4 regions of the Paenibacillus sp. YAF4_2 genome follow, and region 3 is predicted to be linked to each of the others. Evidence: riboswitches for the same ligand, from Rfam matches in the RefSeq annotation. Region 3 holds a riboswitch; each other region holds the start of a gene.
What was found. Region 3 has a riboswitch for cyclic di-AMP ahead of AB4Y93_RS23100 (hypothetical protein). Riboswitches for the same ligand answer to the same signal wherever they lie in the genome.
Positions count from the first base shown of each region.

Region 1: linked by a shared signal. The riboswitch ahead of AB4Y93_RS13745 (APC family permease) and the one ahead of AB4Y93_RS23100 (hypothetical protein) in region 3 are both predicted to bind cyclic di-AMP.
Region 2: linked by a shared signal. The riboswitch ahead of AB4Y93_RS08700 (TrkH family potassium uptake protein) and the one ahead of AB4Y93_RS23100 (hypothetical protein) in region 3 are both predicted to bind cyclic di-AMP.
Region 4: linked by a shared signal. The riboswitch ahead of AB4Y93_RS27940 (C40 family peptidase) and the one ahead of AB4Y93_RS23100 (hypothetical protein) in region 3 are both predicted to bind cyclic di-AMP.

Region 1 is NZ_JBFRCT010000005.1:140,411-147,825, forward strand. It holds gene AB4Y93_RS13735 (acyltransferase) at 1-270, opposite strand, end outside; gene bglX (beta-glucosidase BglX) at 445-2,616, shown strand; cyclic di-AMP (ydaO/yuaA leader) riboswitch at 2,914-3,094, shown strand; gene AB4Y93_RS13745 (APC family permease) at 3,245-5,071, shown strand; gene AB4Y93_RS13750 (Lrp/AsnC family transcriptional regulator) at 5,123-5,581, opposite strand; gene AB4Y93_RS13755 (amidohydrolase family protein) at 5,906-7,291, shown strand; gene AB4Y93_RS13760 (ABC transporter permease) at 7,314-7,415, shown strand, end outside.
Region 2 is NZ_JBFRCT010000003.1:241,768-249,182, reverse strand. It holds gene AB4Y93_RS08710 (LysR family transcriptional regulator) at 149-1,024, shown strand; gene AB4Y93_RS08705 (potassium channel family protein) at 1,401-2,063, opposite strand; gene AB4Y93_RS08700 (TrkH family potassium uptake protein) at 2,081-3,421, opposite strand; cyclic di-AMP (ydaO/yuaA leader) riboswitch at 3,495-3,655, opposite strand; gene AB4Y93_RS08695 (CPBP family intramembrane glutamic endopeptidase) at 3,906-5,498, shown strand; gene AB4Y93_RS08690 (hypothetical protein) at 6,157-6,894, shown strand; gene uvrC (excinuclease ABC subunit UvrC) at 6,963-7,415, opposite strand, start outside.
Region 3 is NZ_JBFRCT010000010.1:283,263-290,677, forward strand. It holds gene AB4Y93_RS23075 (histidine kinase) at 1-463, opposite strand, end outside; gene kdpC (potassium-transporting ATPase subunit KdpC) at 534-1,139, opposite strand; gene kdpB (potassium-transporting ATPase subunit KdpB) at 1,166-3,196, opposite strand; gene kdpA (potassium-transporting ATPase subunit KdpA) at 3,222-4,901, opposite strand; gene kdpF (K(+)-transporting ATPase subunit F) at 4,929-5,042, opposite strand; gene AB4Y93_RS23100 (hypothetical protein) at 5,191-5,610, opposite strand; cyclic di-AMP (ydaO/yuaA leader) riboswitch at 5,728-5,912, opposite strand; cyclic di-AMP (ydaO/yuaA leader) riboswitch at 6,028-6,224, opposite strand; gene rlmN (23S rRNA (adenine(2503)-C(2))-methyltransferase RlmN) at 6,933-7,415, shown strand, end outside.
Region 4 is NZ_JBFRCT010000018.1:31,731-39,145, forward strand. It holds gene AB4Y93_RS27930 (M1 family metallopeptidase) at 1-121, shown strand, start outside; gene AB4Y93_RS27935 (hypothetical protein) at 257-1,078, shown strand; cyclic di-AMP (ydaO/yuaA leader) riboswitch at 1,389-1,545, shown strand; gene AB4Y93_RS27940 (C40 family peptidase) at 1,551-2,018, shown strand; gene AB4Y93_RS27945 (MFS transporter) at 2,144-3,361, opposite strand; gene AB4Y93_RS27950 (GNAT family N-acetyltransferase) at 3,465-3,983, shown strand; gene AB4Y93_RS27955 (EAL domain-containing protein) at 3,989-5,230, opposite strand; gene AB4Y93_RS27960 (hypothetical protein) at 5,255-5,548, opposite strand; gene motA (flagellar motor stator protein MotA) at 5,719-6,516, shown strand; gene motB (flagellar motor protein MotB) at 6,500-7,321, shown strand; gene rluF (23S rRNA pseudouridine(2604) synthase RluF) at 7,379-7,415, opposite strand, start outside.

The sequences.
Region 1 (7,415 bases), on a different contig from region 3:
AAAACGGCTGATGAGCGCACCATTGAGTGGACGCGGATAATAGCTGTAGAACAGAACAAAGCTGCTTAAAAATACGAATGCCGGTGTTGCAAAAGACATCGATATATTCAAGAAATGATATATGAAATAATAGTCTGATTCCTTCATATTCAAAGTGGCAAAGGAAGTCGAGTGAATCATAATGACGGCGATAATTAGAAGCGCGCGGACAAGCTGAATTTCGGGCAAGCGGCTTCTTTTTTCATCCTCTTTTGTAACGGATTTAATCATAATATTACTCCTGTCTGGTTGTCATTCTGCATGGAGCAAGGCATTACCAAAGGGTAGTTGTAAATTGCCCTATTTGTCAATAGTTGTTGCATGCAGCCAGATTGTTGATGTTTTCGGCAACAATCGCTATGTTGCTCGATATTGGCAATCGATATAATGGTGAAAGAAGCAGAAATGATCCTATTGGAGGGTATCCGCGTGACTAAGATTACGGCACTACTCGAGCAAATGACGCTGGAAGAAAAGATTTTTCAATTGATGCAGCTGACCCCGAATTTTTTAAGTGAAGATGATGCCAATCTGACAGGCCCGCTGGCTTGGATGGGTGTAACGGAGAGCATGGTGAATAATGTTGGCTCCGTGCTTAGCGCCGTTGGTGCCAAAGAAACGATTGCCCTGCAGAAAAAATATATGGAGAACAGCCGACTTGGTATTCCACTTCTGTTAATGGCGGACATAATCCATGGCTACCGCACGATTTTCCCAGTTACGCTGGCGATTGCGAGCACTTGGGATATGGAGCTGGCAGAACGCAGTGCTGCTATCGCGGCAAAAGAATCAGCCGTCACCGGCATTCATGTGACGTTCGCGCCGATGGTGGACTTGGTTCGCGATCCACGCTGGGGCCGCGTGATGGAGTCGACGGGTGAAGATCCGTTCCTCAACAGCGAATATGCACGGGCATTCGTCCGTGGCTTCCAAGGGGAGGATCTCACTGGTGATATGGACCGGGTAGCTGCTTGCGTGAAGCACTTTGCAGCCTACGGTGCTGCCGAAGGCGGGCGTGATTACAACACGGTGAACATGTCGGAAAGACAGCTCCGTGAGTCTTATCTGCCAGCATACAAAGCTGCGCTTGATGAAGGCTGCGAGATGGTTATGACGGCTTTTAATACGGTGGATGGCATTCCGGCGACCGGCAACAAATGGCTGATGCGTAATCTGCTTCGTGATGAGTGGGGTTTTGACGGCATGCTCATCTCTGACTGGGGTGCAGTGAGTGAGATGATCCCTCATGGTGTTGCCGCAGACGGGGCGGAGGCTGCACAGAAGGCGATTGAAGCTGGCGTTGATATGGAAATGATGACGTCTAACTACGCGAATCATCTGAAGGAGCTCGTGGAAGCGGGGAAAGTTGACATCTCGCTTATCGATGAGTGTGTCCTTCGTGTCCTGAAGCTGAAGGACAAGTTGGGTCTCTTCGAGAACCCTTACCGCGCAGCTAGTGAAGAACGGGAAAAAGAAGTGCTGCTCTGCGATGAGCATCGTGCTGCTGCACGCGAGATTGCGGCGAAATCATGTGTCCTGCTGAAGAATGAGCAGGCTCTGCCGCTACGCAGCGGGCAAAAGCTGGCGCTCATCGGGCCTTTCGCTGAGAGCGGCGATATTCTTGGACCTTGGTCGATTTGGGGTAAGCAGGAGGAAGCGGTTCAGCTTCATGCTGGTTTATCCGCACGTACCGATCTGATTGCCACAGCCAAAGGCTGCGACATCGATTCTGGTTCGGAAGAGCAGCTCCAGGAAGCAGTCAACGTCGCAGCCGATGCTGACATCATCATCCTGGCACTTGGCGAAAGCTCTGAGATGAGCGGGGAAGCGGGAAGCCGCGGCGATATCCGTCTGCCGCAGGCTCAACTGAAGCTGATCCAGAAGCTGAAGCCGCTTGGCAAGCCGATGGTTGTTGTACTGTTCAACGGCAGACCGCTGGATCTGCATGGCGTTATCGAGGAGGTGGATGCACTTCTTGAAGCTTGGTTCCCTGGTACGGAAGGCGGCAATGCAATCGCAGACGTCCTGTTCGGTGATGTGAATCCATCGGGACGTCTGACGATGTCATTCCCTTACTCGGTTGGTCAAGTACCTATTTACTATAACAACTACAATACGGGTCGTCCGCTCACCCCGCAGAATGCGAATGAGCGTTATGTTTCGAAGTATCTGGACATGCCAAATGCGCCTCTTCTGCCGTTTGGCTACGGCCTCAGCTATACAAGCTTCACGTACGGTGAAGTGAGTCTGTCGACAGACGAACTGCATGCTGAAGACACACTTCAAGTATCGGTTGAGGTAAGTAATACAGGCTCGGTTGCCGGGGAAGAGGTTGTTCAGCTGTATGTGCGTGATATTGCTGGTGAGGTTGTACGTCCACTTAAGGAGCTGAAGGGCTTCCGTAAGCTGCAATTGCAGCCTGGTGAGACGGTGAAGGTAACATTCTCAATTAACGAAGAGCAGCTTTGTTATTACCACACGGATCTGCAGCTGAAGAGTGATGCTGGCGAATTCCATGTCTTTGTTGGTCCTAACAGCCGCGATCTGGAAGCAAAGGCTTTCCGGTTTGTGAAATAAAAGTTTTTTCGAAAAAAGAACGAATCAGCCGGATGGCTGGTTCGTTCTTTTTAGTTGCTTAATGACCCTGTAGGATCATGTCTCCTGCACAATAGCAGATCTGCTCCCTTATTAAGGGAATTATCTCCTTGGAACAAGGTAAAAGAAAGCATGGCTGGCTTTTTAGGACATTCTGCAAGCGATTCAAGAATGTATCCGCATTCATGACGGTTAAAGCCTGATTTCTGCGTTTATTTGAAATATTATCGCTGTTTACAGATAAGGGAGAGAGGACTATGATCAATTAGCAACTTCATATGTTCATATTCGCTGAGTTTCCGAAGTAGTCGGAAAGCAGGGGAACCAATTGCGATAACTGCCATTATAGTTACCGCCGGGGTGAATCAGCATAGCTGCCGTTCAGGCAGAGAGCTGTAGGGCGATTCTCTAGACGCCCGAATCCGTCAGCTAACCTTGTAAGCGTTGATAGAGAGGGTGAACTTCGGTTTTTTATGACCGCGGGAGGATACTCTGCGGTCTTTTTTTCGTGTAAAAAAAAGCAAACATGGTTACATTAGCACTGACAAGTGATGAGTAGCCCGAGTATCCAAGCGTATGTTGTTTAACTTCATTGTTGGCGGTGACCTGTGTGTTTACTCTTATCAAAAGATTACTGATCGGGCGTCCCTTAAAGTCCACGGAATTAGGGGAACAGAAACTCATTAAGACAAAAGCGCTTGCGATCCTGTCTTCGGATGCTTTATCGTCCGTTGCTTACGGTCCTGAGCAAATTTTGTTAGTCTTGATGACCGTGAGCGCTGCGGCGTTTTGGTATTCCATTCCGATTGGTATCGGGGTGCTTGTCTTATTAACGGCACTTATTTTGTCTTACCGGCAAATTATATTTGCTTATCCGCATGGCGGCGGAGCCTATGTGGTGTCGAAGGAAAATCTCGGGGTATTCCCAGGGCTGATATCGGGCGGCTCCTTGCTGGTCGATTATATTCTGACGGTAGCAGTAAGTGTATCGGCGGGTACGGATGCGATTACTTCAGCATTTCCAAGCCTGCATACCCATACCGTGTTGATCGCCGTATTTTTCGTCCTTTGTATCACCATATTGAACCTGCGGGGCGTGACCGAATCGGCATCGATCCTCGCATATCCTGTTTATTTATTCGTACTGGCGATTTTCATTATGATTGGCGTCGGTGTATATAAAATCGCTTCAGGTGATGTATCACCTGAGCTGCATACATCCCTTGGCACACCGGTAGCGGGCATCAGCTTGTTCCTGCTGCTTCGGGCCTTTGCTTCGGGCAGCTCGGCCTTGACTGGGGTGGAAGCGATCTCGAATGCGATTCCTAACTTCAAGGATCCAGCGCCAAACAACGCTGCGAAAACCTTGCTGGCCATGGGCGCGCTGCTGTCAGTTCTGTTCGCTGGCATCGTCTTCCTTGCTTACTACTACGGTGTTGCACCAAGGGAAGATGTGACGGTTACCTCGCAAATTGCAGAGAGTATATTTGGACGCGGCGTTATGTATTATTTTATCCAAGGCACAACGGCCTTGATCTTGATTCTGGCAGCGAATACCGGCTACTCGGCGTTCCCGCTGCTTGCGGTTAACCTCGCGAAGGATAAGTTCATTCCGCGAATGTTTACGGTCCGCGGTGACCGTCTTGGTTATTCGAACGGTATTATCAGCCTTGGTATCTTGTCTATCATTCTGATTATAGCTTTCCAAGGAAAGACGGAGCACTTGATTCCACTGTATGCGGTTGGTGTATTCGTACCGTTCACCTTGTCGCAGACGGGTATGTTGGTGAAATGGATCCGTCAGCGGCCAAAAGGCTGGGTTCCCAAGTTTATTATTAACTCGATTGGTGCACTGATTAGCTTTATCGTATCGATGATGTTCTTCTTGACCAAGTTCGAGCAGGTATGGTCGATTCTGATTTTCCTGCCATTGATTATCTTCGTCTTCCACCGGATTAAGAAGCATTACGAGGCTGTTGGCGAACAGCTGCGACTGGCGACCTGCGAGCCTGTAGTCCCCATTGAAGGCAATGTTATGATATTACCGGTGGCTGGTATAACGCATGTCGTGGAGCACTCCATTCTATATGCGAAGTCCTTGAAGGCAGAGCAGATTATTGCTGTATACGTCCCGTTCGAGAAAGAGGATGAGACGATCTTCGAGGAGAAGTGGAAGAAATTCCAGCCGGACGTCAGACTGGTGACGCTGCATTCGCCCTATCGTTCGATAACGAGTCCACTCTTCAAGTTTATTGATACGGTGCAGCGCAAGGCCAGCGAGAACCATTACCAGGTAACGGTCATTATTCCGCAGTTTATTCCGAAGAAGGGCTGGCAGAACATTTTGCATAACCAAACGAGCTTAATGCTCCGTACCCAGCTTCTTTACCGCAAGGATGTCGTGATTACAACCGTGCCTTACCATTTGAAAAAATAACAAAAAGCCTTAGCCTCCGGATTTCCGGGGCTAAGGCTTTTTTTATGCCTGTTATAGCTCTAACCCAGTGCCTTGCTTGAACCGTTTGATGACCATATGCGTGTTGACGTTGACGATGCCCTCCAGCACATAAATCTTCTTGAATAAGAAATGCTCCAGTGATTGCTCATCCTTCAGCAGGGCATGCATATGCAGGGAGCTGGGTCCGGTCATCTGGTAGATGCTGATCACCTCAGGCTCATCGGATAGCAGAGCGCCGGCCTGCTCAACGAATCGCGGCTCTACCTCAACCTCGAAGAACGCGGAGATCGTTTTGCCTAGCCGGGTAGTGTTCAGTCGTACGGTGAAATTCTCGATAATGCCGTTATCGACCATCCCGTCCACACGCTTCTGAATAGCCACCCTCGATAAATTCAGATGCTCGCCGATCTTGGCATAGGACATCCGTCCATTGTCGTGCAGCAGTCGAATAATCTCCTGATCCGTCTCGTCCATATGAGGCAAATGCATAGGATCTCTCCTTCAACGGTCTATTTTTGCGAAATTTCACGTTACGGAACTTTGTGCTAGTTACATGTTAAGTATTGGTTTCGATTTTGATGGATTTTATGTCACTTAATATAACACTAGTAACCATAATGGTCTATAGACGATTATCAATTAGGCCAAAAAAGCCCAAATCAGGTTACGATATGGTTGACGCTCCCTAGAGCCTCTCTTATACTAATGTCATAAAACATTACATAAAAATCGAAATCGAAACCGATAAGCACCAAAATGGTTACGAATACTTCGAATACCAAGTCATTCAACTTACATGAGGGTGTGATGGGCATGAAAAGACAACTGATTCGTAACGGTACTGTCATGACGATGAATGATGAGATGCAGGTGATCCCGAATGGTTATGTTCTTCTGGAGGGGGACCACATTCAAGAGGTTGGAGAGTGGCCGTCAGACGGCTCGAAAGATGCGCTGCTAAGGCAGGTTGATTGCGTCATTGATGCAGCGGGTAAAGCGATCATTCCTGGTCTTGTGAACGGACACACTCATTTGTTTCAGACTTTTATTCGAGGAGTATCTGATGACTTGCCTCTCTCGCAGTGGCTGCGGCAGATCATATGGCCGGCGTCCCTCGCAATGGAGGAAGAGGATTTCTATCTCGCTGCGATGATTGGCTGTATCGAGAATTTGAAATCCGGTGCGACTTATATCATGGATCATCATTACGTTCACACTCACTCCGGCAATGATCATGGTGTTCTCAGAGCGATGGAGGAGTCGGGTATTCGGGGGCATATGGCAAGAGGTGGCGTTGATCTTAGCTATGAGCCTCGTCTCAGAGAGTCTATAGAGGATATTTTCAATAACACGGATAAGCTTCTGGATCACTGGCAAGGAGCCGCTGATGGCCGGATCGCGATTGCAATGGGTCCCCTTAATTTGTATGGCTGCTCGGAAGAGTTCTTGAAGCAGGCGGCCAAATACAGCGAGCGGAATGGACTCATCACCCACATTCATGTCGCGGAAACGAAGGATCAGATTGACAATACAATGGAACGTTTTGGCCTTCGTAATCTTGAACTGGTTGAAGCGGTTGGCATGCTTGGCCGGCATACGCAGGTCGTGCATGGCATCTGGCTGAATGACGCAGAGCTGGATCTTCTTCAGAAGCATGATGCAACAGTTATTCATTGCCCAGTCTCCAATATGTATCTGGCTTCCGGGGTGGCGCGTGTTCCCGAGATGCTGGATAGAGGCATTAATGTCGCACTTGGTACTGACGGTCCGGGAAGCAACAACTGCCAGGATAATTTGGAGGTGCTCAAGTTTACAGCTTGTCTGCACAAGGTGGATCAGCTGGATTCAACTTTGCTGCCGCCGATGCAGGTGCTTGAGATGGCTACTCGTAATGGGGCCAAGGCAGTCGGGAGGGAGCAAGATCTGGGAAGCCTCGAACCAGGCAAGAAGGCAGATATTGTAATTATCGAATTGCAGAAAGCGCATATTGCACCAATCCACCGCGTTAGCTCGGCGATTGTGTATAACGCCAATGGCAATGACGTGGACTCCGTATTCGTGAACGGCGAGCTGGTTGTTCATCGCGGGAAATGCGTTCTGGTAGATGAAGAGGAGATTATTCGCAGGGCGCAGGCAAGAGTAGACTCGTTAAGGCGAAAGCTGAGCGCAGCGTTTCCCGTATTTGGCATCGTTCAATAAAGAGGGCGGAGGCTGGTCATACATGAAGGAAGCAAGAGGCAGTAATGAATCGATGGAGAAGTGGATCAAAGCGGTTGTTGAGATTGGCTTCTATGCCGGTGCGGTTATTGTCGCGCTGCTTGCT
Region 2 (7,415 bases), on a different contig from region 3:
GGTGTGAAAAGATTCACTCCACGTCAATTGTGAAGACTTTCCGCTAAAGCTACCTCTTTAATCCTACTCCTTTTGGACTTATAATGGAATTGCATATTTATTATAATTTATTATAACAATTTAGCATAAGCCGACTGGAGTGACGATTATGATCGAAGAATTCAATATGTTCGCTGCCATTGTTGAACATTCCAGCATGAATAAAGCAGCAGCCCTTCTAAATTTGTCCCAGCCAGCCTTATCCCGCAAAATTGCCAAGCTGGAGGAGGAGATTGGGGCCAAGCTGTTCGAGCGTGTTGGCAAGCGCCTTGAACTGACACGAGTTGGTCAGTTGACCTACGAATATGCGGTGAACCTGCGCAGACTGCATCGCCGCTATATGGATTCCGTTTCCGAATATACGGCTGCAGGACGGACTTCCATTACCATTGGTGCCAGTCTTACAACCCTTCAGACTACATTACCCGATTTCATAAAGACACTAAACGCTAGCCATCCGGAATTTGACATTAAAGCGGTAACCGGCAAAACGCATGAGATCGTTAGCCTAGTCCGAGACAATAAAGCAGATATCGCGATCATCGCCTCGATGATTGAGGATTCCCAGCTCCACTGCGTTCCGCTATTTGATGATCATCTGCTGCTCGTCATCCCAACTAGTGTCTCCATTACCAGTCAGGAGCTTACAATTGAAGATTTGAACGGACTGCCGATGATTCTGTTCTCCAAAGGAACATGGTACCGCAGGCTGACAGACGAAGTATTCGCCAAATACCATCTCCAGCCTGATGTCCGAATGGAGATTGATTCCTTCGAAGCAATTGTCCGTCTTCTTCATACTTGCCGTGCAGCCACCTTGCTCCCACAATCTTATATGCGTAAGCAGCTGTTAGCCGACAACGAACTCATTGTCGTCCCTATCCGTGAGCTGGAAGAAACCAAGCGAACAACTTGCCTGATCCACAACGACCCTTCCGATCTCCATCCTGCTGTCCGCAGGTGGATTGCTGAGTTGGGTCAGTGATCTGGTTTTGCTCTAGTCTTGTTCTTCCTTCTCTCTTCCCCGCAGGGGAGGACAGTGAATGCGCTTTTTAGCGCTTCACTATCCTTCTTTACATTCCCGCGCATGGGGGATGGAGGGATGGGGATGGTTGGGTGCGGGGCTCGGTGGGTAAGGGGGTATCTCTGAAGGAGCGGAGCGTTCGCCTTTGTCCTTCCTTTGCTACACCTATGTAAACCAATTCAGAGCAAAGGAAGGACAACAGCGGCCGTAAGAGATACCCCGTCCCACCTGAGCCATCCCGCCCCATCCATCCCCGTCCATCCCATCCCCAGCGACCAGCGACAGCCGGAATTAAAAAAAGGACAGAGAACGCTAACTGCGCCCACTGTCCTTATCATCACCTGATAATCGTTTCTTCAAACTGTTCAATCTGCTCGTTTGTCCCGATGACAACCATCACGTCTTTTTCCGTTACAACATCCGTCGCTGTAGGAGCTATTATAATACCGGTAGGCTTATTAATCGCAACGATGCTGCAGCCGAATCTGGCACGCAGATTCAAATCATTTAGAGATTTATTATTTAGGCAATTCGGAACCGAAAGCTCTGCTATCGTATATTCCTTCGACAGCTCGATATAATCGAGCAGATTCGGACTTACAAGCTGATGCGCAACCCGGATACCCATGTCCCGCTCGGGATAAACCACCCGGTCCACTCCGATTTTCTCCAGCACGCGGCCATGCAGCTCACTCATCGCTTTCGCTACAACCCGCTTCACGCCAAGATCCTTCAGTAAGATAGTCGTCAGAATACTCGCCTGAATATCATCGCCAATCGCGACAACCCCGCAGTCAAAATTACGAACGCCTAATGATCGTAAAGTTTCCTCATCCGTGCAATCGGCCGACACCGTATAAGTCAGCACATTGCTCATTTCTTGGACAGCTTCCTCATCCCGGTCGATACCGAGCACCTCATACCCTAATTTGATAAGCTCTCTTCCGAGACTGGAGCCAAATCGCCCAAGCCCTACGATCACAAACTGATTGTTTTTCATTCTTTCTCTCTATTCCCCTATCCAATCGTAATTTTGCCTTCCGGATACCGGTACAGCTCTTTCTCTGATTTTGGTCCAAGCGCATACGCAAGCGTAAGCGGCCCAAGTCTGCCTGCGAACATGGTTAATGCAATAACAATTTTGCCGAAATCCGTCAGCTCCGGTGTAATGCCGACCGTCAAGCCGACCGTGCCAAAGGCTGATGTTGTCTCAAATAAAATTTTCAGAAACTGCTGATCTTCTGTTGTCGACAGTAGCATCGTAACAAAGATGACCAGCGTGAGCGACAGCATTGTAATCGTCAGTGCCTTAAAAATCCGGTCCTTACCAAGCCGGTAATGAAACAACACAATATCTTCCCGGCCTCGGATCATAGCAATAACCGCACCAATCATCGTCGTGAAGGTAGTCGTCTTAATCCCGCCTCCGGTTGAGCCAGGAGATGCACCGATAAACATCAGAATAATGGTGAAGAAAACTGTAGCCTGCCGCAGCTGCGTATAGTCTACGGTATTGGCCCCTGCTGTTCTTGGCGTAACCGATTGGAAGAAGGACGCCAGAATTTTGCCTCCCCAATCCAATGAACCAAGCGTCTTGCTATTCGAAAATTCAAAAATGAAGATGACGATAGCGCCGACAGCAATTAGGGTTCCAGTCATAGATAAAACAACTTTACTATGAAGGGAGAGCCGTTTGTTTTTACGGTACTCCAGTAAATCTGCCATAACAACAAAACCAAGTCCGCCCAAAATAATAAGCAGCATCGACACCAAATTAACGAGCGGATCACTTGCATACATCGTCAAACTGCGGAAGTTGCCGAATATATCAAAGCCTGCATTATTAAAGAATGAAATGGCATGGAAAAAGCCAAACCATACGGCCTTGCCAAACGGCATATCGAAGGCAAAGCGAATAGCGAACAAAATGGCGCCGACCAGCTCAATTGTTAGAGAATAAATAATGACCCTGCGGATTAATCTAACAATGCCTTCCATGCTTGTCTGATTCATCGCTTCCTGCAAGATCAACCGTTCCTTAAGCGATATCCGCTTGCGAATTGCAAGCGCAATAAGCGTGGCCATCGTCATAAAACCAAGTCCGCCGACCTGGATCAAGGAAAGTATAATCACTTTCCCAAAGGTAGAGAAGTATGTACCTGTATCTACCACTACTAAGCCGGTAACACATGTCGCCGAGGTTGCTGTAAACAGTGCATCAATGAAAGGTAGTCTAGATCCGTCACTTGAGGCAAACGGCATCGTGAGCAGAAAAGCACCTATCACAATAATGGCGGCAAAGCCAAAAACAAGAATTCGAGGCGGCGGCCATTTCAATATGTTGAAATAACGGGTCATGTTTCACTCCTTCATATAGGACATATCTAAAATTGGGCATAAAAAAAAGCACGGGAACCCCCAATGCGATATGAGTCCTGTTCCACCCAGCCTACGAGGTTAGCTGACGGATTCGGGCCTGGAAAGGCAGCCCTATTCAAGCGAAATGCTTAAAATTCACCCCATGCTGACGGATTGCTCCGGGCAGCGTTATGGTTCCCCCGTTTTCATGACGAAATTCGGCTGTTGCTATTCAATTAATATGACGTTATCGATTATACGCCCAAATGACAGATGCGATCAAAATGGGCTTAGGCGATAATTGAGCGGTATTCGTCCAAAAACGGTCAATCACATGGAGCAAATGGTCACTTGCTGGCTGCAAGTCCTTATTTCACAGCTTACCGTTAGCATCCTCTCCTTTCGCATCTATTGGATAATTCAGGCTAATAATGATATGGTTACAATAGATAAGCATCGTTTGAATCCGAAATGGAGGTAATGTATGATCCCTTCCATCGCTCCCCATGAATGGAGACGTTTCCTGTGGGCTGCTGTTGCAGGTGCAATTATTTTTATCTTTACACAGATTGGCCCAATTGCGGGCGACCAGCTGTTCTCCAGTTCAACCCCCAAGGTCATTTCTAAAAGTGAAGCAGCCCAGACTGCAGAAGCCTTCGTAAAAAAGCAATTTCATGAAGCTGCTGTTTCGTCCCATACGATTTATCAGACCGATAGTTTGGCAAATGGTTATTTTTCCAAAGAGGACTTACTTAAGACGTATGAGGACAAGTATGACGCCAAGTTCCCGACGGATACCTTTCAGGTTAATCTTGATCTCGAAGATGGCAGCAAAGCTATTGTATACGTTCATATGACAAGCGGCAGTGTTACAGGTTGGCATTGGCTGGGTGCCGCTCCAACTGATAATGGAAAGCTGATGCAGACAGCTGCGAAGGCTTTTGCCATTACCAAAGGCTTCCGTTCAGAAGAACTAAAGAGCCTGTACATTAACGATGACGGTGATGTTGTTCTTCATCCAACAGGATATAAGCTTGGAGATGCAACGCTCGAGCTAGTTATCGGTGTAGGATTGATTGATGATAAAGCGGTTATTACAAGATATAAGCCAGCTTTCCAGGCTCCTGCAAGCTACATAACGTATGTAGATGGTCAGAAAGACATTGGCAGCATTTTATCCGTCGTCAGTCTGGCGTACATGTGCTTTATCTCACTGGTTCTTTCTATTATTTATGCGATTCTGTACCGCCGGCACACCACATTTAAACGAGGCGTTTTTATCAGCCTTGTGTTCATCGTGTTCTACATTTATAACAATCTGAACGTGCTGGACGGCATTATGGCATCCTTAGGCGAGCAAATCCGCTCAGACTCAGAGATGAATGCAACTATCATCATTACTGTCGTCCTGCTCATTCCAGTAGGTCTAGCTGTCTATTTCGCCCTTGTTGCCGGTGACGGTATGTGGCGGTCCCAAAAACGTCCGTTATGGCCAGGCTTCCGCGAGCGGGGTTATGGAGAACATGTATGGCGCAGCGTTGGACTATCCTATCTTTTTGCCGCTGTCATATTGGGTTGTCAGGCCATTATTATGATTGCCATGGAGTTTCTTGCAGGATCATGGGCGACAAGTGATGCTACTCAATCGCCTTATAATACGAATATGCTGTGGCTGATGCCGATGATGGCCTGGTGTGCGGCGATTTCCGAAGAAGCCATATTCCGGTTGTTCGGGATTGCCTTATTTAAGAAGTGGTTCAAAAACACCTTTATTGCCACCCTTATTCCTACAACCATGTGGGCGCTTGGCCATGTTGGCTACCCGATTTTCCCGTTTTATACCCGGATCGTAGAGCTCGTTATTTTAGGAACCGTATTTTGTTTGATCTTCCTCAAATACGGATTTATTACAGCCGTTTTCACTCATGCTATATTAGACAGTCTACTCATGGGCTTCGATCTCATTGGTGTTGGCGGAGCTGTTAATATTACAGCAGCCATCATCTATGCAGTTCTGCCGATCATTGTTGCCTGGACGATTAAGTACTGGCATAACCGTCGGTACTTACGAGCCTGACCTCAGAAAGTTATAACCGATAAAAAGGGATGTATCCTCCTGTGATACATCCCTTTTTGCTGTTCAAAAAGCCTATTTAATAGAAAGGGTAACGTTTGTCCAAGAGCAATTCAATTCACCTTAATATACTCTATTAAAACCATTATGGAGGTGATAGGATTGACAACAATAATATGGCAAAAAATCAAGCGGCGGCAAACATAGATCATCAGGTAAGAAGAAATCAAGCGGTAACAAACACAAATCTTCTGGCTGCTCTGATAACTCTGCAATTCCAAGCAACCAAGGAGACAAATCAAGCGGAAATAGCAACTCTGAACATGCGCACAGTATTCTTCGCAAGCTGTCGCTCGGACAAGTTATCCAACGTGTGACGCTGGATAATGGAAAAGATCTTGATAAGGTGAAATGGGCAGGCTTTCAAAGCGGAAATGCTACATTCTCTGCAGTAAGCTACAAAACACCTTATATTGTGTATGTTCCACTTAATAAAATTACAAGCATCGCTCTGTAATGAGATGGTCATGAGACTATTTCGTCCGTTTGTCCACTCCTGTACAAGAGTAACTCTAGCAACCTTCATATACTCTATTATTACGTTCATGAGGAGTGATAGAATTGCCTAATAACCAAAGCTCAGGTGGTAATCAAAGCCCTGGTGGCAACCAAAGTCCTGGTGGCAACCAAAGTCCTGGCAACCAAAGCCCTGGCAACCAAAGCCCTGGCAACCAAAGCCCCGGCAACCAAAGCCCCGGCAACCAAAGCCCCGGCAACCAAAGCCCTGGCAACCAAAGCCCCGGCAACCAAAGCCCCGGCAACCAAAGCCCTGGCGGCAATCAAAGCCCTGGTGGTAGAAGTGCAGGCGCTAACAAAGCTGCAGCTAAGAAAGCTGGAGGCGGAAAAGGCGGTAACAAATCTGGTGGAAGCAAATCCGGAGGTAACAAAGCCGGTGCAGATAGAGCTGAGGGAAGTAAATCCGCTGGCGGTAAAGGCGGTAACAGTAAATCCGAGGGCAAAAAAGCCGGAGCAGATAAAGCTGAAGGTGGTAAATCCGGCGGCGGAAAAGGTAAATCTAATGGCAATAAAGCCGGTGCAGATAAAGCTGAAGGTAGTAAATCCGCTGGTGGTAAAGGCGGTAACAGCAAATCCGGGGGCAAAAAAGCTGGAGCAGATAAAGCTGAAGGTGGTAAATCCGCTGGTGGTAAAGGCGGCAACAGCAAATCCGGGGGCAAAAAAGCTGGAGCAGATAAAGCTGAAGGTGGTAAATCCGCTGGCGGTAAAGGCGGTAACAGCAAATCCGGGGGCAAAAAAGCTGGAGCAGATAAAGCTGAAGGTGGTAAATCCGCTGGCGATAAAGGCGGTAACAGCAAATCCGGGGGCAAAGGAAAATAAGTAAATAAAAGGAAATGCAGGTCACCCTACATTTCCTTTTCTGCTAATCTTGTAAAAAGAAATGAGGTTGCCCTACATTTCCTTTTCTTTGTCGCTCTCATTTAAAGCCTCGAGTATTTGTGAAGCAAGCTTTTCACCAATTGATAGCAGTTTGAAGTCTTCAATCGTAGCTTCCTTAATTTTCTTGATTGAACCAAAATGCTTAAGCAAAAGCTTGCGCCGCTTCTCTCCAATGCCTGGAATCGAATCCAGCTTGGAAGCGATCATCGATTTTCCACGTTGTTCACGGTGGAAGGAGATCGCGAATCGGTGAACCTCATCTTGAATCCGCTGGAGCAGATAAAACTCCTGGCTGTCCCGCGGCAAAGGCACCACTTCTGGCGGATCGCCGGTCATTAGCTGAGCCGTCTTATGCTTCGCATCCTTAACTAGACCACATACCGGAATATCTAGTCCGAGCTCATTTTGCAAGATATCAAGAGCCGCTGATATTTGCCCCTTCCCTCCGTCGACCACAATCAAGTC
Region 3 (7,415 bases):
AAGCAAGATCGCAGACGCCGTCCAGTTCATACACATTGATCGTCGTCATGACGCTTATTCCGCATGCGAGCAGATGCTTGATATCATCAAGCCGGGAAGGGAACTCTGCCTCTGGTCGGTTGCGATGGGCCAGCCCATCAACGAGCAAGACTTCGGGATTACGCGTCTTGATGGCCCGTAAGTCCAGATCCTTCCATTCGACTCCTTCCTTAAACCAGTGGATGCTGGGAATCCGTTCGATTTCTATGAGCTGCTCCATCGTCTCGGGCCTTTGCATCGTCGAGACAGCACAGGCAACGACATCAATGCCTTGCTTCTGAAGCTGCTGGCCATCGCGCAGCATATGATAGGTTTTACCGGTGCCGCTAACCGCACCGATATAGATTTTAAGCCGTCCATGATGGAGCTTCGTTATCGCTTGCAGAAGCTCCTCGGGTGTTTTTCGACGGTAGCCGTTGTCCATGACGGGTTGTTCCTCCTTTCCTCTTAGCGTGTGAATGCCCCGCCTGCAAGTGCAAGCGGGGCGTTCTGCTTTATTTTCTAAGCTGGATTAGTTCGATATTGAGCTCCAGTACATTAATGCGCGGTTCACCAAATACACCAAGGTCACGTCCTTCGGTATGCTTTTGGACAAGCTGTTCCAACGTATCGGTCGATAAGCCGGTCAACTTGCTGATCCGCGGGATTTGAACCTCAGCTGAGCTTGGCGTAATATGCGGGTCGAGGCCGGAACCAGAGTTGGTAATCAGAGCAATCGGAAGCTTGCTGATTGGAACGTCTGGATTGGCTGCCTTCCATGCGGCAATCGATTCCTGCGTCCGCTTGAGCATATCTGGATTAGAGGGCGCATAGTTGTTGGATCCGGAAGCTTCTGCTTTATAGTCAATGCTCGATACACGCCCTTGGAAGTAGGCAGGGTCGGTAAAGCTTTGCCCGATAAGGGACGAGCCGATAATCTGGCCTTCTGCGTTCTTAATCAAGCTTCCGTTCGCCTGATGCGGGAAGAGCAGCTGCGCTAAACCCGTAGACACGAGCGGATATATAATGCCGCATAATATAATAAATGCGATACTCGCTCTGATGGCGATGATCAGGATTGAGCCACCGCCTGATGCGGATGATGAAGCGGATTGATTCATATGATCTCTTCCTTTCGAATAACGCATTAGATCCAAATATGAACGATAAGGTCAAGCAGCTTAATACCAATGAACGGTGCAATGACGCCGCCAAGCCCGTAGATAAGCAGGTTCTTGCTTAACAACTTGGATGCATTTATCGGTTTGTAAGCAACCCCTCGCATCGCAAGCGGGATGAGGAGCGGGATAATGACGGCGTTGAAGATAAGGGCCGAGAGGATCGCCGATGAAGGCGAGCCAAGTTTCATAATGTTCAGGACATCGATCTGCGGGATCGCAATCATGAACATCGCAGGGATGATGGCAAAATATTTGGCGATATCATTCGCAATACTGAACGTGGTCAAAGCGCCGCGGGTCATTAGCAGCTGCTTGCCGATAGCCACAACCTCGATAATCTTCGACGGGTCGGAATCCAGATCGATCATATTCGCAGCTTCCTTCGCTGCGATTGTACCGCTGTTCATCGCAAGCCCAACATCGGCCTGGGCAAGAGCAGGGGCGTCATTCGTGCCGTCGCCGGTCATCGCAACAAGACTGCCTGCGGCCTGCTCTCTTTTGATCAGCGCGATTTTATCCTCAGGGCGGCTTTCCGCCACAAAGTCATCGACACCTGCTTCACGGGCAATCGTTGCTGCCGTCAGCGGATTATCGCCCGTACACATGATGGTCTTGATACCCATCCGGCGGAGCTCAGCGAATCTCTCCTGCATGCCTGGTTTAACGGTATCCTTCAAATAAATAATACCTAGAATCCGGTTATCAACGGAAACAGCAAGTGGTGTTCCGCCGAGGACAGCAGCGGCTTCACCGGTGGAATCGAGATCGGCTGGGATAGTACCCCCTAGAGACAATACCCATTTTTTAACGGCATCAACGGCGCCTTTACGTACTTTTCTTCCATCTGGCAAATCGGTACCGCTCATCCGTGTTTCAGCTGTAAAAGGAATGAAGGAAGCCTGCTCAATCTGCTCAGTTGGGTAGGAGAGCTGCTTGGTCTTCATCAGCTCTAATACGGAGCGTCCTTCCGGCGTCTCGTCTTTGGCCGAGCTGAGTGCTGCCCACTCGCCAAGCTCTTGGATGGTTGAGCCCTTAACAGGAAGGAAATCGCTGGCCATCCGGTTCCCGAATGTAATCGTACCGGTTTTATCCAGAATCATTGTGTTAATATCGCCGGCTGCTTCAACGGCTTTGCCTGACATTGCCAATACGTTAAACTGTGTCACGCGGTCCATACCGGCGATTCCGATGGCTGACAGCAGACCGCCAATTGTGGTCGGAATGAGACAGACGAGCAGGGCAATCAGCACGGGCACATCCAGCTCTACACCAACATATTTGGCGATAGGGGCCAGGGTAACGACAACGATCAAGAAGATAAGCGTCAGGCTTGTAAGCAGGGTGTTCAGAGCCAGTTCGTTTGGCGTCTTTTGCCGCTTTGCGCCTTCAACAAGTGAGATCATACGATCAATAAACGATTCGCCGGGATCACTCATAATGCGAACCTTGATCTGGTCGCTGACGACACGTGTACCGCCGGTAACGGAGCTGAAGTCACCGCCAGCTTCTTTAATAACAGGAGCCGATTCACCGGTAATGGCCGATTCATCAACAGAAGCAAGACCTTCAATGACTTCGCCATCGCCCGGAATCATCTCGCCTTGTGAGACGATAACCATATCGCCTTTCCGAAGCTCGGTAGATACGACTTGTTTTACACTATTGCCGACCATTTTGTTAGCCGTAATGTCCTGTTTGCTCTTCTTAAGCGAATCGGCCTGCGCTTTACCGCGCCCTTCGGCCAATGCTTCTGCGAAATTCGCGAAGAGTACCGTGAATAGCAGAATAAGAAACACCGTCAGATTAAAGCCTACCCGATCTTCTGTACCGAAATAGCCGGGCAGCAATGTCATAAGCAGTACGACAAGTGTACCGACCTCAACGACGAACATGACGGGGTTTTTCATCATTGTTAGTGGATTTAATTTAATAAAGCTGTCCCTGACCGCTCGGCTTAAAATAGCGGAGTCCAGCATAGATTTACGTTTCGTAGTCACCTTTTACTCACCTCATCCTTATCCGTTAGCGAAGCGTCAGATACTCTGCAATTGGTCCAAGAACAACGGCAGGCAGGAACGTCAGCGCTCCAATAATTAATACGGTTCCTACAAGAATCCCTGCAAACAGCACGTTATCTGTCCGGAATGTACCCGATGTCTCTGGCACAGGCTGCTTACGGACCAGTGAACCGGCAACGGCAAGCATGGCAATCATCGAGATATATCGTCCAAACAGCATGACCAGTCCGGTTGTAATATTCCAGAAAGGTGTATTATCGGCTAATCCCTCAAAGCCGGAGCCGTTATTCGCTGCTGATGAGGTGTACTCATACAGCACCTGTGAGATGCCGTGGAAGCCTGGGTTGCTAATTGAGCCTTGGCCTAGGTCGGTAAGGAAGGCGATAGCGGTCGGCACTAGGATAATAAAGGGATGGGCGAGAATGGCGATCGCGATGAGCTTCATCTCACGCGGCTCAATTTTCCGTCCAAGAAACTCCGGCGTACGTCCAACCATAAGTCCGGCGATAAATACTCCGAGTATGGCGTACATCAGCATGTTGATGAGACCAACACCCTTACCGCCAAACACAACGTTAAGCATCATCTCGGCAAGCGGTACGAGTCCGCCAATTGGTGTCAGTGTATCGTGCATGTTGTTAACCGTACCGGTGGTCGCTGCTGTTGTGACGGCTGTAAACAGAGCGGATTGTGCGATACCAAAGCGTACCTCTTTACCTTCCATACTGCCTTGTGAGGCATCCACACCAAGATTGTTTAGTAGCGGATTGCCATGCAGCTCAGCGGTATAGACCGTTGCCAGAAAGACAAGGAACAAGGTCATCATCGCGGAAAATACAACCCAGCCCTGCTTACGGTTTTTCGCAAATCGTCCAAATACATAAGGTAAGGAAGCAGGCAGCGCCCACATCGATAAAATTTCGATGACATTCGTCAGTGGGTTTGGATTCTCGAATGGATGAGCCGAGTTGACTCCGAAGAAACCGCCGCCGTTTGTACCTAGATGCTTGATTGATTCAAGGGATGCCACAGGTCCGATCGCGATATTTTGCGTGGCACCTTCTAGCGTTGTTGCGGTTATGTTCGGATCAAATGTCTGTGGCACATGCAAAGCCACCAGTACCAGCGTGACAAGCACGGCCAGCGGCAGAAAAATCCGGGTATGCGACTTCACGAAATCCTCGAAGAAGTTACCGATTGTTGTGCCTTTGCTCGTCAGACCACGGATAAATGCAATCGCAACCGAGAAGCCTGTAGCCGCTGATGTGAACATCATCATCATAATGACAGCCATCTGCGAGAAGTAAGAAAGCCCGGTCTCCCCGCTGTAATGCTGCAAGTTCGTATTCGTGATGAAGCTGATGACGGTATTAAAGGACAAGGTCTGTTCCATACCGCCGATGTTATTCGGATTGCCAGGGAGCCCGCCTTGAAAGCGCAGGATCAAATAGCTGATGGCAACTAATACGATATTAGTTAGAAGAAAGCTAAGCGCGTATTTTTTCCAGGTCATGCCTGCTCGCGATTTTAAGCCGATCACGCTGTAAATGATTCGTTCAGACCACCCGAATACTCGGTCGGTTCGGTTTGGCTCATTCGAGTAGACGTGATAGACGTACGAGCCAAGTGGCTTGACGAGCAGAATAAGCACGCCAATCACGATTAGAAGCTGTAAAATATCCATATTGACCTCCCGCGATCGTTTAAGGGATTAAAATTTTTCTGGATTAATGAGGGCGTACACTAAATAGAGAAAGATAAGTAAAGCCAGACAGAGTGTGACAATCATCGTTTGTCCTCCTCTTGAATCGAGCGGTCGCACCATTGCATAAATCCGGCGAAGAGTACGAATACAGCTGCTAGAAGCAGCACCATATAAATATCCTGCATAACTCTATTCTCCTTAAAAGAATTGGTACACAAATGGCCTATCTCAGCCAATTGAGCAATTCTTGCTTCGTAAGCATGGATTTTTACCCGTTGTCGCTGCCTGTCATGAAGTCGCTTGCTATGAGAAAAGAAGTCTCTGTGCTACTGGAATGAATCACATAATTCGCGCCCATTCCTTTATAGATCAGTCTCGGGTTTGTGCTGTTGGTAATGACACAGATCGATTTCGACGTCCAGCTGCGGCAGATCTGAATGTAGCGGCAGCAAAGGTTCAGGCTTCTCTCGAAAAGAAAAATCCGTCCAATAGGAAGCTCCGGTACCCGCCAGGTGGCTTCTTCAGTCGTGCTTATGACAATGATCGTATTTACCTCAAGTGCGAGCATCCGCTCGTATTCCGCTTTGTTATTCACAAGCGCTGCAAACGGGATATGCCGGCGCTGCAGCTGTTTAATAAAGTCCTCGCCCTGTACGTTTGGTGCAGATACGAGAATATAATCGTTCATGAAGCTCGCTCCTCTTTTCGATAGAGGATTCAACGACAAAAAAACCGCGGAAGAGGGACTCTTCACGCGGCTTATAAGCGCAGCAGAAAATAAACCACGCCTATATTCACGATCATCGTTGCCTCTCTTGTTACGCTTACGAGGTTAGCTGACGGATTCGGGCGTAAGAGTCGCCCTACGCCATGCGGCTTATTCGAGCCGTTCTGGCGATTCACCCCGTGGAAGGCGGGTTGTTTAAATTCAGCCTGCCGTCCGATTGGTTCCCCCGTTCCCCTGTGAAGGAGATTAAGCGATAAAGACATTTTGGAATACAATAGAAAAAGACCGCAGAGGAAAGTTCCCCGCGGCCCCATAAGGTCACAAGATCACATCATCCTCTCTACCTGGAAAATGCCTTCGCAGCCTTAGCTTGCTGGAACAGACATTTTCTTCGCTTACGAGGTTAGCTGACGGATTCGGACGGTGAGAGTCGCCCTACCAGGTTCGGCCGCACGAAGCCTTTCCTGGATTCACCCCTGATAAGCAACAAGATTCATTGGCTCTCACACCGATGACACTGCGCTTATCGATTGGTTCCCCCGTTTCCCATGACGGAAACTCAGCGAATAAAGCATACATTTCAATTGCTGAATCGTATGTTACGCCTGCCTAAGGTTAATGTAAATGAGACATGGAGGCTGCATATTGTCTAATTATTACATTGTGATTGGTTAGAGCGTTTACATCTCGGATGAACTCTACGATGCTCTTTCTTAATTCCTATATCTCTAGATTGCGCTAATTGTGCTCTTAAACTTTTATTTGAAAAAGAAACAATGGACGAGGTAAGATCCATTAGGGACACTAACCAGTGCAATGAATGGTCAAACGGCGAGCTTAAGTTCCCTCAAGGACCTTAATGCAGCGGATGGAGCATCGGAACAGAGGGGAACTTGCCGGGGACCTTATCGCAGAGAATGAGGCGATAAACGAAGGTGAACTAGTCGGCTGCGGCAGCAATAAGACCCTCGCAGGGTCTTATCCGAGCAATGGAGCGGGGAGCGGGAGCCTATAAGACCCTGTCAGGATCTTATGAATAAGAAAAATCAGATGAAAGGTAGTGAAACTGGACTATCTGGAATGAATAAGGCCCTCGCAGGGTCTTATGGGCCAGTTCTGCTGGAGAAAAAATAGCAATAAGACCCTCCGGGGGTCTTATCCGAATAGTGCTGTTGCGAGCTTCTGTCAATTGGCGGGAATCGCCCCTTGTTTTCGTTCGATAATTTTGGGACAATAGGAGTCAGTATGCGGTTTAGGCCGCGTTTGTGAAAAGAGGATAAATAATGAGTACACCTTCCATATATGGATTTACATTAGAGCAATTAATCGCATGGCTGGGCGAGCGCGGACACAAAAAGTTCCGGGCGACTCAAGTGTGGGAATACCTTTACCGGAAGCGGGTTACAAGCTTTGCAGCTATGACAGAAGTTAATCCTGACTGCGTGAAGCTGCTGGAGGAGAACTTTACTATTCAGACGCTGGTTGAGCATACGAAGCAGGAGTCCAAGGATGGAACCGTGAAGCTGCTACTGAAGCTCTTAGACGGCAATCTGATTGAGACGGTCTTGATGCGCCATAAGTTCGGCTTGTCTGTCTGCGTGACAACGCAAGTTGGCTGCAACATCGGCTGCAGCTTCTGCGCAAGCGGCCTGATTAAGAAGAGCCGCGATCTGACCAGTGGCGAGATTGTCGAGCAGATTATGAAGATTCAGCTTCATCTTGATGAAGCTAATCAAGGTGAGAAAGTCAGCCATATCGTTGTGATG
Region 4 (7,415 bases), on a different contig from region 3:
ACTCGACAACAAACATATAAACGATTACATGAAGGCGGATTTGTCGGAAGTTACACGTACGCGCTGGAGTCTTGGCGCCTCTAACGTTATCCAAGGACTGCTCGGATTACTGGGCTGGTAAGCCTATGCTTACGAGGTAAGAATTGCTTCGCAATTCTTTAAGTCAATGCTTTCGAAGTAAGAATTGCTTCGCAATTCTTTAAGTCCATGCTTTCGAAGTAAGAATTGCTTCGCAATTCTTTTAAGGAGGTTTGCAATGAAAAATCATATGATGCAAGGCTGGCGGCTCGCGATCAAGCACTTCTATATCGTAATTCTGCTGTTTCTGTACCAGCTGCTGTGGGGATTCTTCCTATATCGGTTTATCGATTCAGTCGTATCGCCGCTGCTGCGGCGATTTCCGGATCACTCCCCTGCGAATTCAGCGATCCAGCTATTTATGAGTGAAGCTCAATTCCAGATCATGAAGACGGATGTGCTGACCCCTTACTTATGGCTGCTTGGCGGACTATTTGCAGCAAGGATGCTGCTCTCCCCTTTATTTAACGCAGGACTGCTCTATTCTCTGCAGCATGCCACAGAGACCGAAGGTACGCAGTTCCTGCAGGGCATTCGCAAAGCGTGGAAGCCTGTGACGCTGCTCTACTGGATCGAGACGCTGCTCGCCCTTGCACCCGCATGGTGGCTGGCACCGCGGGGACTGGATGCATTGCTTCACAGCCGGTCGATCGGAGATCTCCTCCAGCAGCTGCTGCCCGCTGCGGGAGGCTGGCTGATTTGGGGTATCCTGCTCCATCTCCTCTTCCTCGCCATGCAGTTTGGCGCTACAAGCGAGAAAGGTGGAAGCATATTCCAATCGCTTGGTATTGCGATTAAGCATCTGCTGCCTTTCGCTGGCTTATCACTCTTAATGTGGGCTATCGGCTCAGGGATTGGATTGTTTGTCACAAGCTTTTCTCTCGTATGGGCCGGATTCATCGCCCTGATTGTCCATCAGGGCTACCATCTTGTCCGTACCTTGATGAAAGTATGGACTCTAGCCTCCCAATACGACATTTTGAGATCAAAGGAAGTTTAAAATTTTCTCATAATTATAGAAGCCACCCGCCCTGCGACCTAGTCGTAGCGCGGGTTTTTCGCGTTTTTCCGGGAAGGCTTGTCTTGCATTCTCCAAATAAATCAACATATTAGCTAGAAAAAACACATAGTAAAGAGTTAGTAAATCGGAATAGTGCTAATCTGCTAGTCTGTGCGCCCTATAAAGATGCAGCCAACCGCAGGATATAAGTTTTTCCGCATAGATTAGCCAAAAGGTTCCATGAGAATTATTAGAATTTGACGGATTGGGGAGGAGATAAGCGGAAATTACCGAATAGTTACCAAGTACATAATTTACACTGCCAAATTCCTTGTACTGGAAACGGGGGAACCACCTCTGGGTGAATTGACTTCGACGTCCGATTATTAAGATCGGCGCCTGAGAAGTCATAGGGATCCTTCAACCGAACCCCACAGCTAACCTCGTCGGCATTGGAAGGAGTTTCACCGCTTTGAAAAAGGTTACAGCACTTATTCTTGGGCTTGCGCTAATGCTGGCTTTCCAAGCCGGAAGCGTTTTCGCAGACTCCAAAATGGACGGCATTGTCAGTGATTTAATTGGCACGCCGTACGTTGCGGGCGGAACATCATCGAAAGGATTCGACTGCTCTGGTTTTTCTTCGTATGTTTTCGACAAAATGGGCGTCGATCTTCCTCGTACATCCGCTTCGCAAGCACAAACAGGTAAAAAGATCGCCAAGAGTGATCTGATCGCCGGAGATCTCGTGTTCTTTAACACGAACGGTCGTGGTGTATCTCATGTCGGCATTTATGTAGGAGATGGCCAGTTTGCTCATGCTTCGTCCAGCAAGGGCGTTACAATCAGCAATCTTAGCGACTCCTATTATGTAAATCGGTATGTGACTGCTCGACGTGTCATGGACCCTACTACTTTCACCAAATATGCCGACGAACAATAGAATCAAGCAGTCGCTTCCCTGGATTGAGGCGGCTGGCAAGATTTCTGCAATAAAGCCGCACGCTGCTTGTCCAACTGGACAAACCGCATGCGGCTTTATTGTTTGTTGCTATCATGATTAAGACGTTAGGACGCTCCAGCTTCCTGCCGCCGGCCTAAGGCCAGCATTGCAAGCAAGACGATAAACATCGCAATAATAAACGCTCCGAGAATCCAGACCGTACGGTCTGCACCATAGCTGTCCATCATCCATCCCGTTAATTTCGGGAAGATCGCTCCGCCTATCCCGCCGCAAGCGACAAGCAGACTCGTCGTCCGCTCTGTCATCCCTGGAATAAGACCGTTTGCAAATACGAGTGCAATGCCGAATACACCGGAGAAGAACAATCCGCTTAATCCGACAAGGACTAGCATGCCACTTAACTGACCGACCGCTCCCATCGCAAGAATGATGATACATGCTCCTGCAATGGCGACAAACAGATATCGGAAGTAGCCGAAACGATCCGCCAGACGTCCGGCGAATAGCCGGCCGAGAATCATCGTGCCCCAGAACAGACTTAACGTGGAAGGAGCACTCGCTTCCGTCATACCGGACCGATCAATCATAATTGACGGCAGATAGTTGGAAAAACTCATCTCCACCCCCACATAGATGACGAAGAATAACGCTGACAGCAGCAAGAAGGGAATAGCTGCTCTATTATACCCAAACCATCCTTTTGTAGGCGCTGCACCAGCTTCCCGCTCCACATGTTCCTTTTTCGCTCTGCCATGATAACCAATCTTGTCATCTATCGATCCAAATGATAGCGTCATCCACAAGATAAAGGTTATGCCGGCAAGAGCAGATAGGATTGGGAAGGATACCTGCCAAATATCATATTTGATCAATATACTTGCCATAGTCGGCATTAAGAAGGCCCCTATGCCAAAGAACGTTTCTAGTTTGGTCATCGCATTAGCCTTCCCATTCTCTTCAGCCAATTCAATGACCATTGCTCCGATAACGGATTCTGTCATCCCAAACCCAAAGCCTGCGAACAAGGCGATAAACAGCATCAGCCCCCAGGAATCAGGAGTCAGACTGTAGGCTGCTTCACCAAGTGTCAGAAGGCCTAATGAGAGGAGCACTCCCCCTCTTTTACCAACCTTTGATGTAATAAATGGAGAGAGCAAGACACCCACCAAAAAACCAAGAAACTGATTCATCATCCATTGCCCGCCGTCATCATAGGACAAGTCGTACTTATCGAGCATTTGCTCCATGACCGAGCCGCCCACGACATGTGCCAATCCAATTACGAGATAAGACAAACAGCCAAGTGCTATTAATTTGCGCATCGTAAAAGTTCTCCTTAGATATCCTTCAGCCAAATCCGAATGAAGTCGATAAGTGAATGTTATAATGGAAAAAAACTTATTGATTCATGTTGAGGGTATACAAATGACTAATTTTTCCGATGAGCCTTATTATAAACTATCCCTGACGGATATGACTATCCAGCCAATGGAAATGAAGCATGCCAAACAAATCTGTGAATGGCAATATGATTCGCCGTATGACCTATACCACTGGCCTTCTTGGGACATTATGCAGCAGGACGGAATCGAATTCGGCGATCCTGTCCTGCGGCACATGCAATATGTGGCTGTCATGAATCGCGGACAGGAGCTGATTGGTTTTGCACAATTTTTCCCGATTGTTGGCGTGACACGCCTCGGGCTTGGTTTGCATCCTGCCCTATGCGGCAGGGGGATAGGAACGGACTTCACCCGGTTGATTACCCGTGAAGCCATTCATAGAGCTCCCAAGAACAGTATCGATCTTGAGGTACTGACCTGGAATGCTCGAGCGATTAGAACCTATGAACGAGCAGGTTTCTTTGTTGACGATACCTATGTAAGACAGACGCCGGAAGGACCAGCAGAGTTCCATTGTATGGTGTACCAGTCCTCCCCTTAATATCCCTAAAAGCGATAATAGTCAGGCTCAGGATCTTTCATATCCACGAATAAAATAATGCCGGGTTTAGCCAATACCGATACGGTTCTGATCCATGCTCTCGAATCGAGGTCGGTATAGGCTCGTGATACCATCGAACGGCTTTTCTCGCTAAGCTGTACTACATTGGGAACAAAATACGGGCGCCAGCTCCAGTTCGCTCCGCAATATTCATCCTCCCGCCGCCAGCTTCCATCCACTGGCCTTCTTGAATAGTTGGATGAAATTTGAATGCCGTCATCTCGGCACAAGTAGACACGGATACAGTTGCTTTCCAGTTCCTGCAGAAGTCTGGCGATCCATTCGTTATCTACTTCTTCCAGCTCCTCCAGATGACCAATCCGGTCAACCTTGCCAGCCAGCCTGTCCGACAAATACCGCCAATAATTCTCAGAATAGAGCTGCAGCTGCCGATGTGCCTCCAGCTCTTCTTCTAATAAAGAAGAAAACCGAAACGGCTGCTCGAAATCCGGCTCTGCTTTCGCGAACAAAAAGCCCTGCACATACCGGACTCCTGCATGCATAGCTCTCGAGAGGTCCTGTCGAGTCTCGACACCTTCCGCAAGCAGCGATGCGCCAAGCTGATCAGCGAGCGCCGAGAAGGAGCGCAATGTACCAAGATAACCGTCGTGGTGCGCACTCCGTTTCAGCATATGCATGTCGATTTTCAGGATATTCGGTTGAATGAGCGCAATCCGGTCTATACCGCTAAAGCCGCTGCCTACATCATCAATTGCAATGAGACAGCCCTTGGCACGGTACATATCAATAACCTCGCGCAATTCCTCCATCTCGCCATTAAAGCTTTCTTCTGTGATCTCAATGACCACTCTGCTCGGATCGATCTGGTATTTATCAAGCAGAGAGAGAGTATAGAGCTCCCCGGATTGCATACCGTGATGCATCCAGTTTGGCTTCAAATTAATAAACAGCATTGGAGGCTGGTCCGTTGCCGCCATTTTCTGAAAGGCCTGCTCGCGTAGAATGCGGTCCACTGCAATATGGTCCTCTAACGGAACCGTCGGATCACAAAAGAACGGACCCAAGCTGCGGACAGCATCATCCTTGCAGGCTCTTCCAAGCACCTCATAGCCAACTACCTTTCTCGTATCAAGCGCGATGATCGGCTGATAGAAGGCAGACAGCTGCTCGCCCTCGAGCTCTAATGTCTGCGGTATCGTCGTATTTGATAAGCAGTCGTTCGTCACGCTCACGCTCTCCCTTTACTACCTTTATGTCAAACGAATCATGCGCGTCACGTTATCTCCTTGGGACACTTCAATGACATGATGCTTCGGATGGTACGTAATTGATCCTTTGCCAACCTCGATCATCGGCTGTTCGCCAAGACCGAAGAACACATCGTCCGCAAGCGCCTCCATCACTTCGTGACGGTCATCATCACCAAGTGCTGCCCACTCTTCTTCTTCCATTTCAAAAAAAGTATAGCTGCCTTCCACTTCGCCGACGGCTTCCGTCAGCTCTTTCAATATATCTGCGTATTCCCTTGCGTGCCTAACGCCCATTGCTGTTAACCACCTTTACCAAATTTATCTGCTATACATTCATTTTACCGCATTTTAACGAAAATTAACGCCTCCTCTCTTAAATCATTTCTGAAAGTCTAATTTCCATACGATAACTTGTCGATATAAGAACTAGAGATTTGTCGAAAACGTACTGGACGGGGTGCATGATGAAGAATTCTACAATTATCGGTATAGTATTAGGACTTGTTGCGGTACTGGTCGGCATGACGCTGAAAGGCGCCGCTCTAAGCAATCTGTTGAATCCCGCCGCTTATATGATTATCGTCCTCGGGACCATAGCCGCTATTATGATTGCCTTCCCGATGTCGGAGCTGTCCAAGGTAGGCAAATTATTCAAAATTGTTATTAAAGAGCAACAGCTGATGCCGCGAGAGCAGCTCATCGAGAACTTTATGGAATGGGCATCCATTACACGCCGTGAAGGTCTTCTTGCATTGGAAGCAAAGGTCGACGATATTGAGGATACTTTCCTCCGTAATGGCATGCGCATGATTATTGACGGCAATGACCAGGACTTTGTCCGCGATGTTCTGCTTGAAGATATTTCCGCAACGGAGGACCGTCATAAAGCTGGCGCATTGATCTTCACGCAAGCTGGTACGTATGCGCCTACACTTGGTGTACTAGGTGCCGTAGTTGGTCTGATTGGTGCGCTTGGACATATGGATGACATGGAGACTCTCGCCCATTCCATTGCAGGTGCCTTTATTGCAACTCTGCTTGGTATCTTTACCGGCTATGTGCTCTGGCATCCGATTGCGAACAAATTGAAGCGTCTATCCAAGAAAGAAGTTCAGCTTCGTTTGATGATGGTCGAAGGTCTGCTGTCTATCCAATCCGGCGTATCGACAATTGCGATCAATCAGAAGCTGTCTGTATTCCTCACCCCAACGGAACGGGCGGCAATGAGGGAGAAGGAGGCTGGCGCTGGTGAAAAAGCGTAAGCACGAAGACCACGAAGAGCATATTGACGAGTCATGGCTTATCCCCTATGCCGATTTGCTAACACTGCTCCTTGCGCTGTTTATCGTATTGTATGCGGCCAGCTCCACGGACGCCAGAAAATTCGAGCAAATGAGCGAGGCCTTTAGCGCGGCCTTTAATTCGGGAGCCGGCGTTCTAGACAATCCGGCGATTATTAAGTCGGGAGAGCAGAACCAGCAGAAAATTGATGACGCGAAGAAGACCAATACAGACAGTAAAGAAAATGACAGCGAATCGAATCTTCAAGAGCTGATGAAGAAAGAGCAGGAAGATCTGGAGAAGCTGAAGAAGCAGCTCGATCAATATATTAAGAAAAACGGCCTCTCCTCCGATCTGGAGACAAAGCTGAATCAATCACAGCTGATGATTACCATCAGCGATAATGCGTTGTTTGCATCCGGCAGCGATGCCCTCAGATCGGATTCGATTGAGCTCGCAGCGGCCATCTCCAAGATGCTCGAGCCTTATATCGGCTATGAGATTATTGTATCGGGCCATACTGATAATCAGCCGATTCGGACACAATCTTTCAAGTCCAACTGGGATCTCAGCTCTTCACGAGCGATCCGGTTCATGGATGTACTTCTCAAGAATAACAAGTTGAAGCCTGAGCGGTTTAGCGCTATTGGATACGGCGAGTACCGGCCGGTGGCATCCAACGATACAACCGCTGGACGTGCCAAAAACCGCCGTGTTGAAGTATCGATTATCCGGAAATATGTCGATGCCACGAGTGCTCAGCAAATCCCAGCTACACCTAAATAATAGTGAGAAAAATCCCCTGATCGTTATCGATCAGGGGATTTTATTGGGATATGCAGCCTAGGAAGGCTTGTAATCGAGCGTATGGAACAGCTCT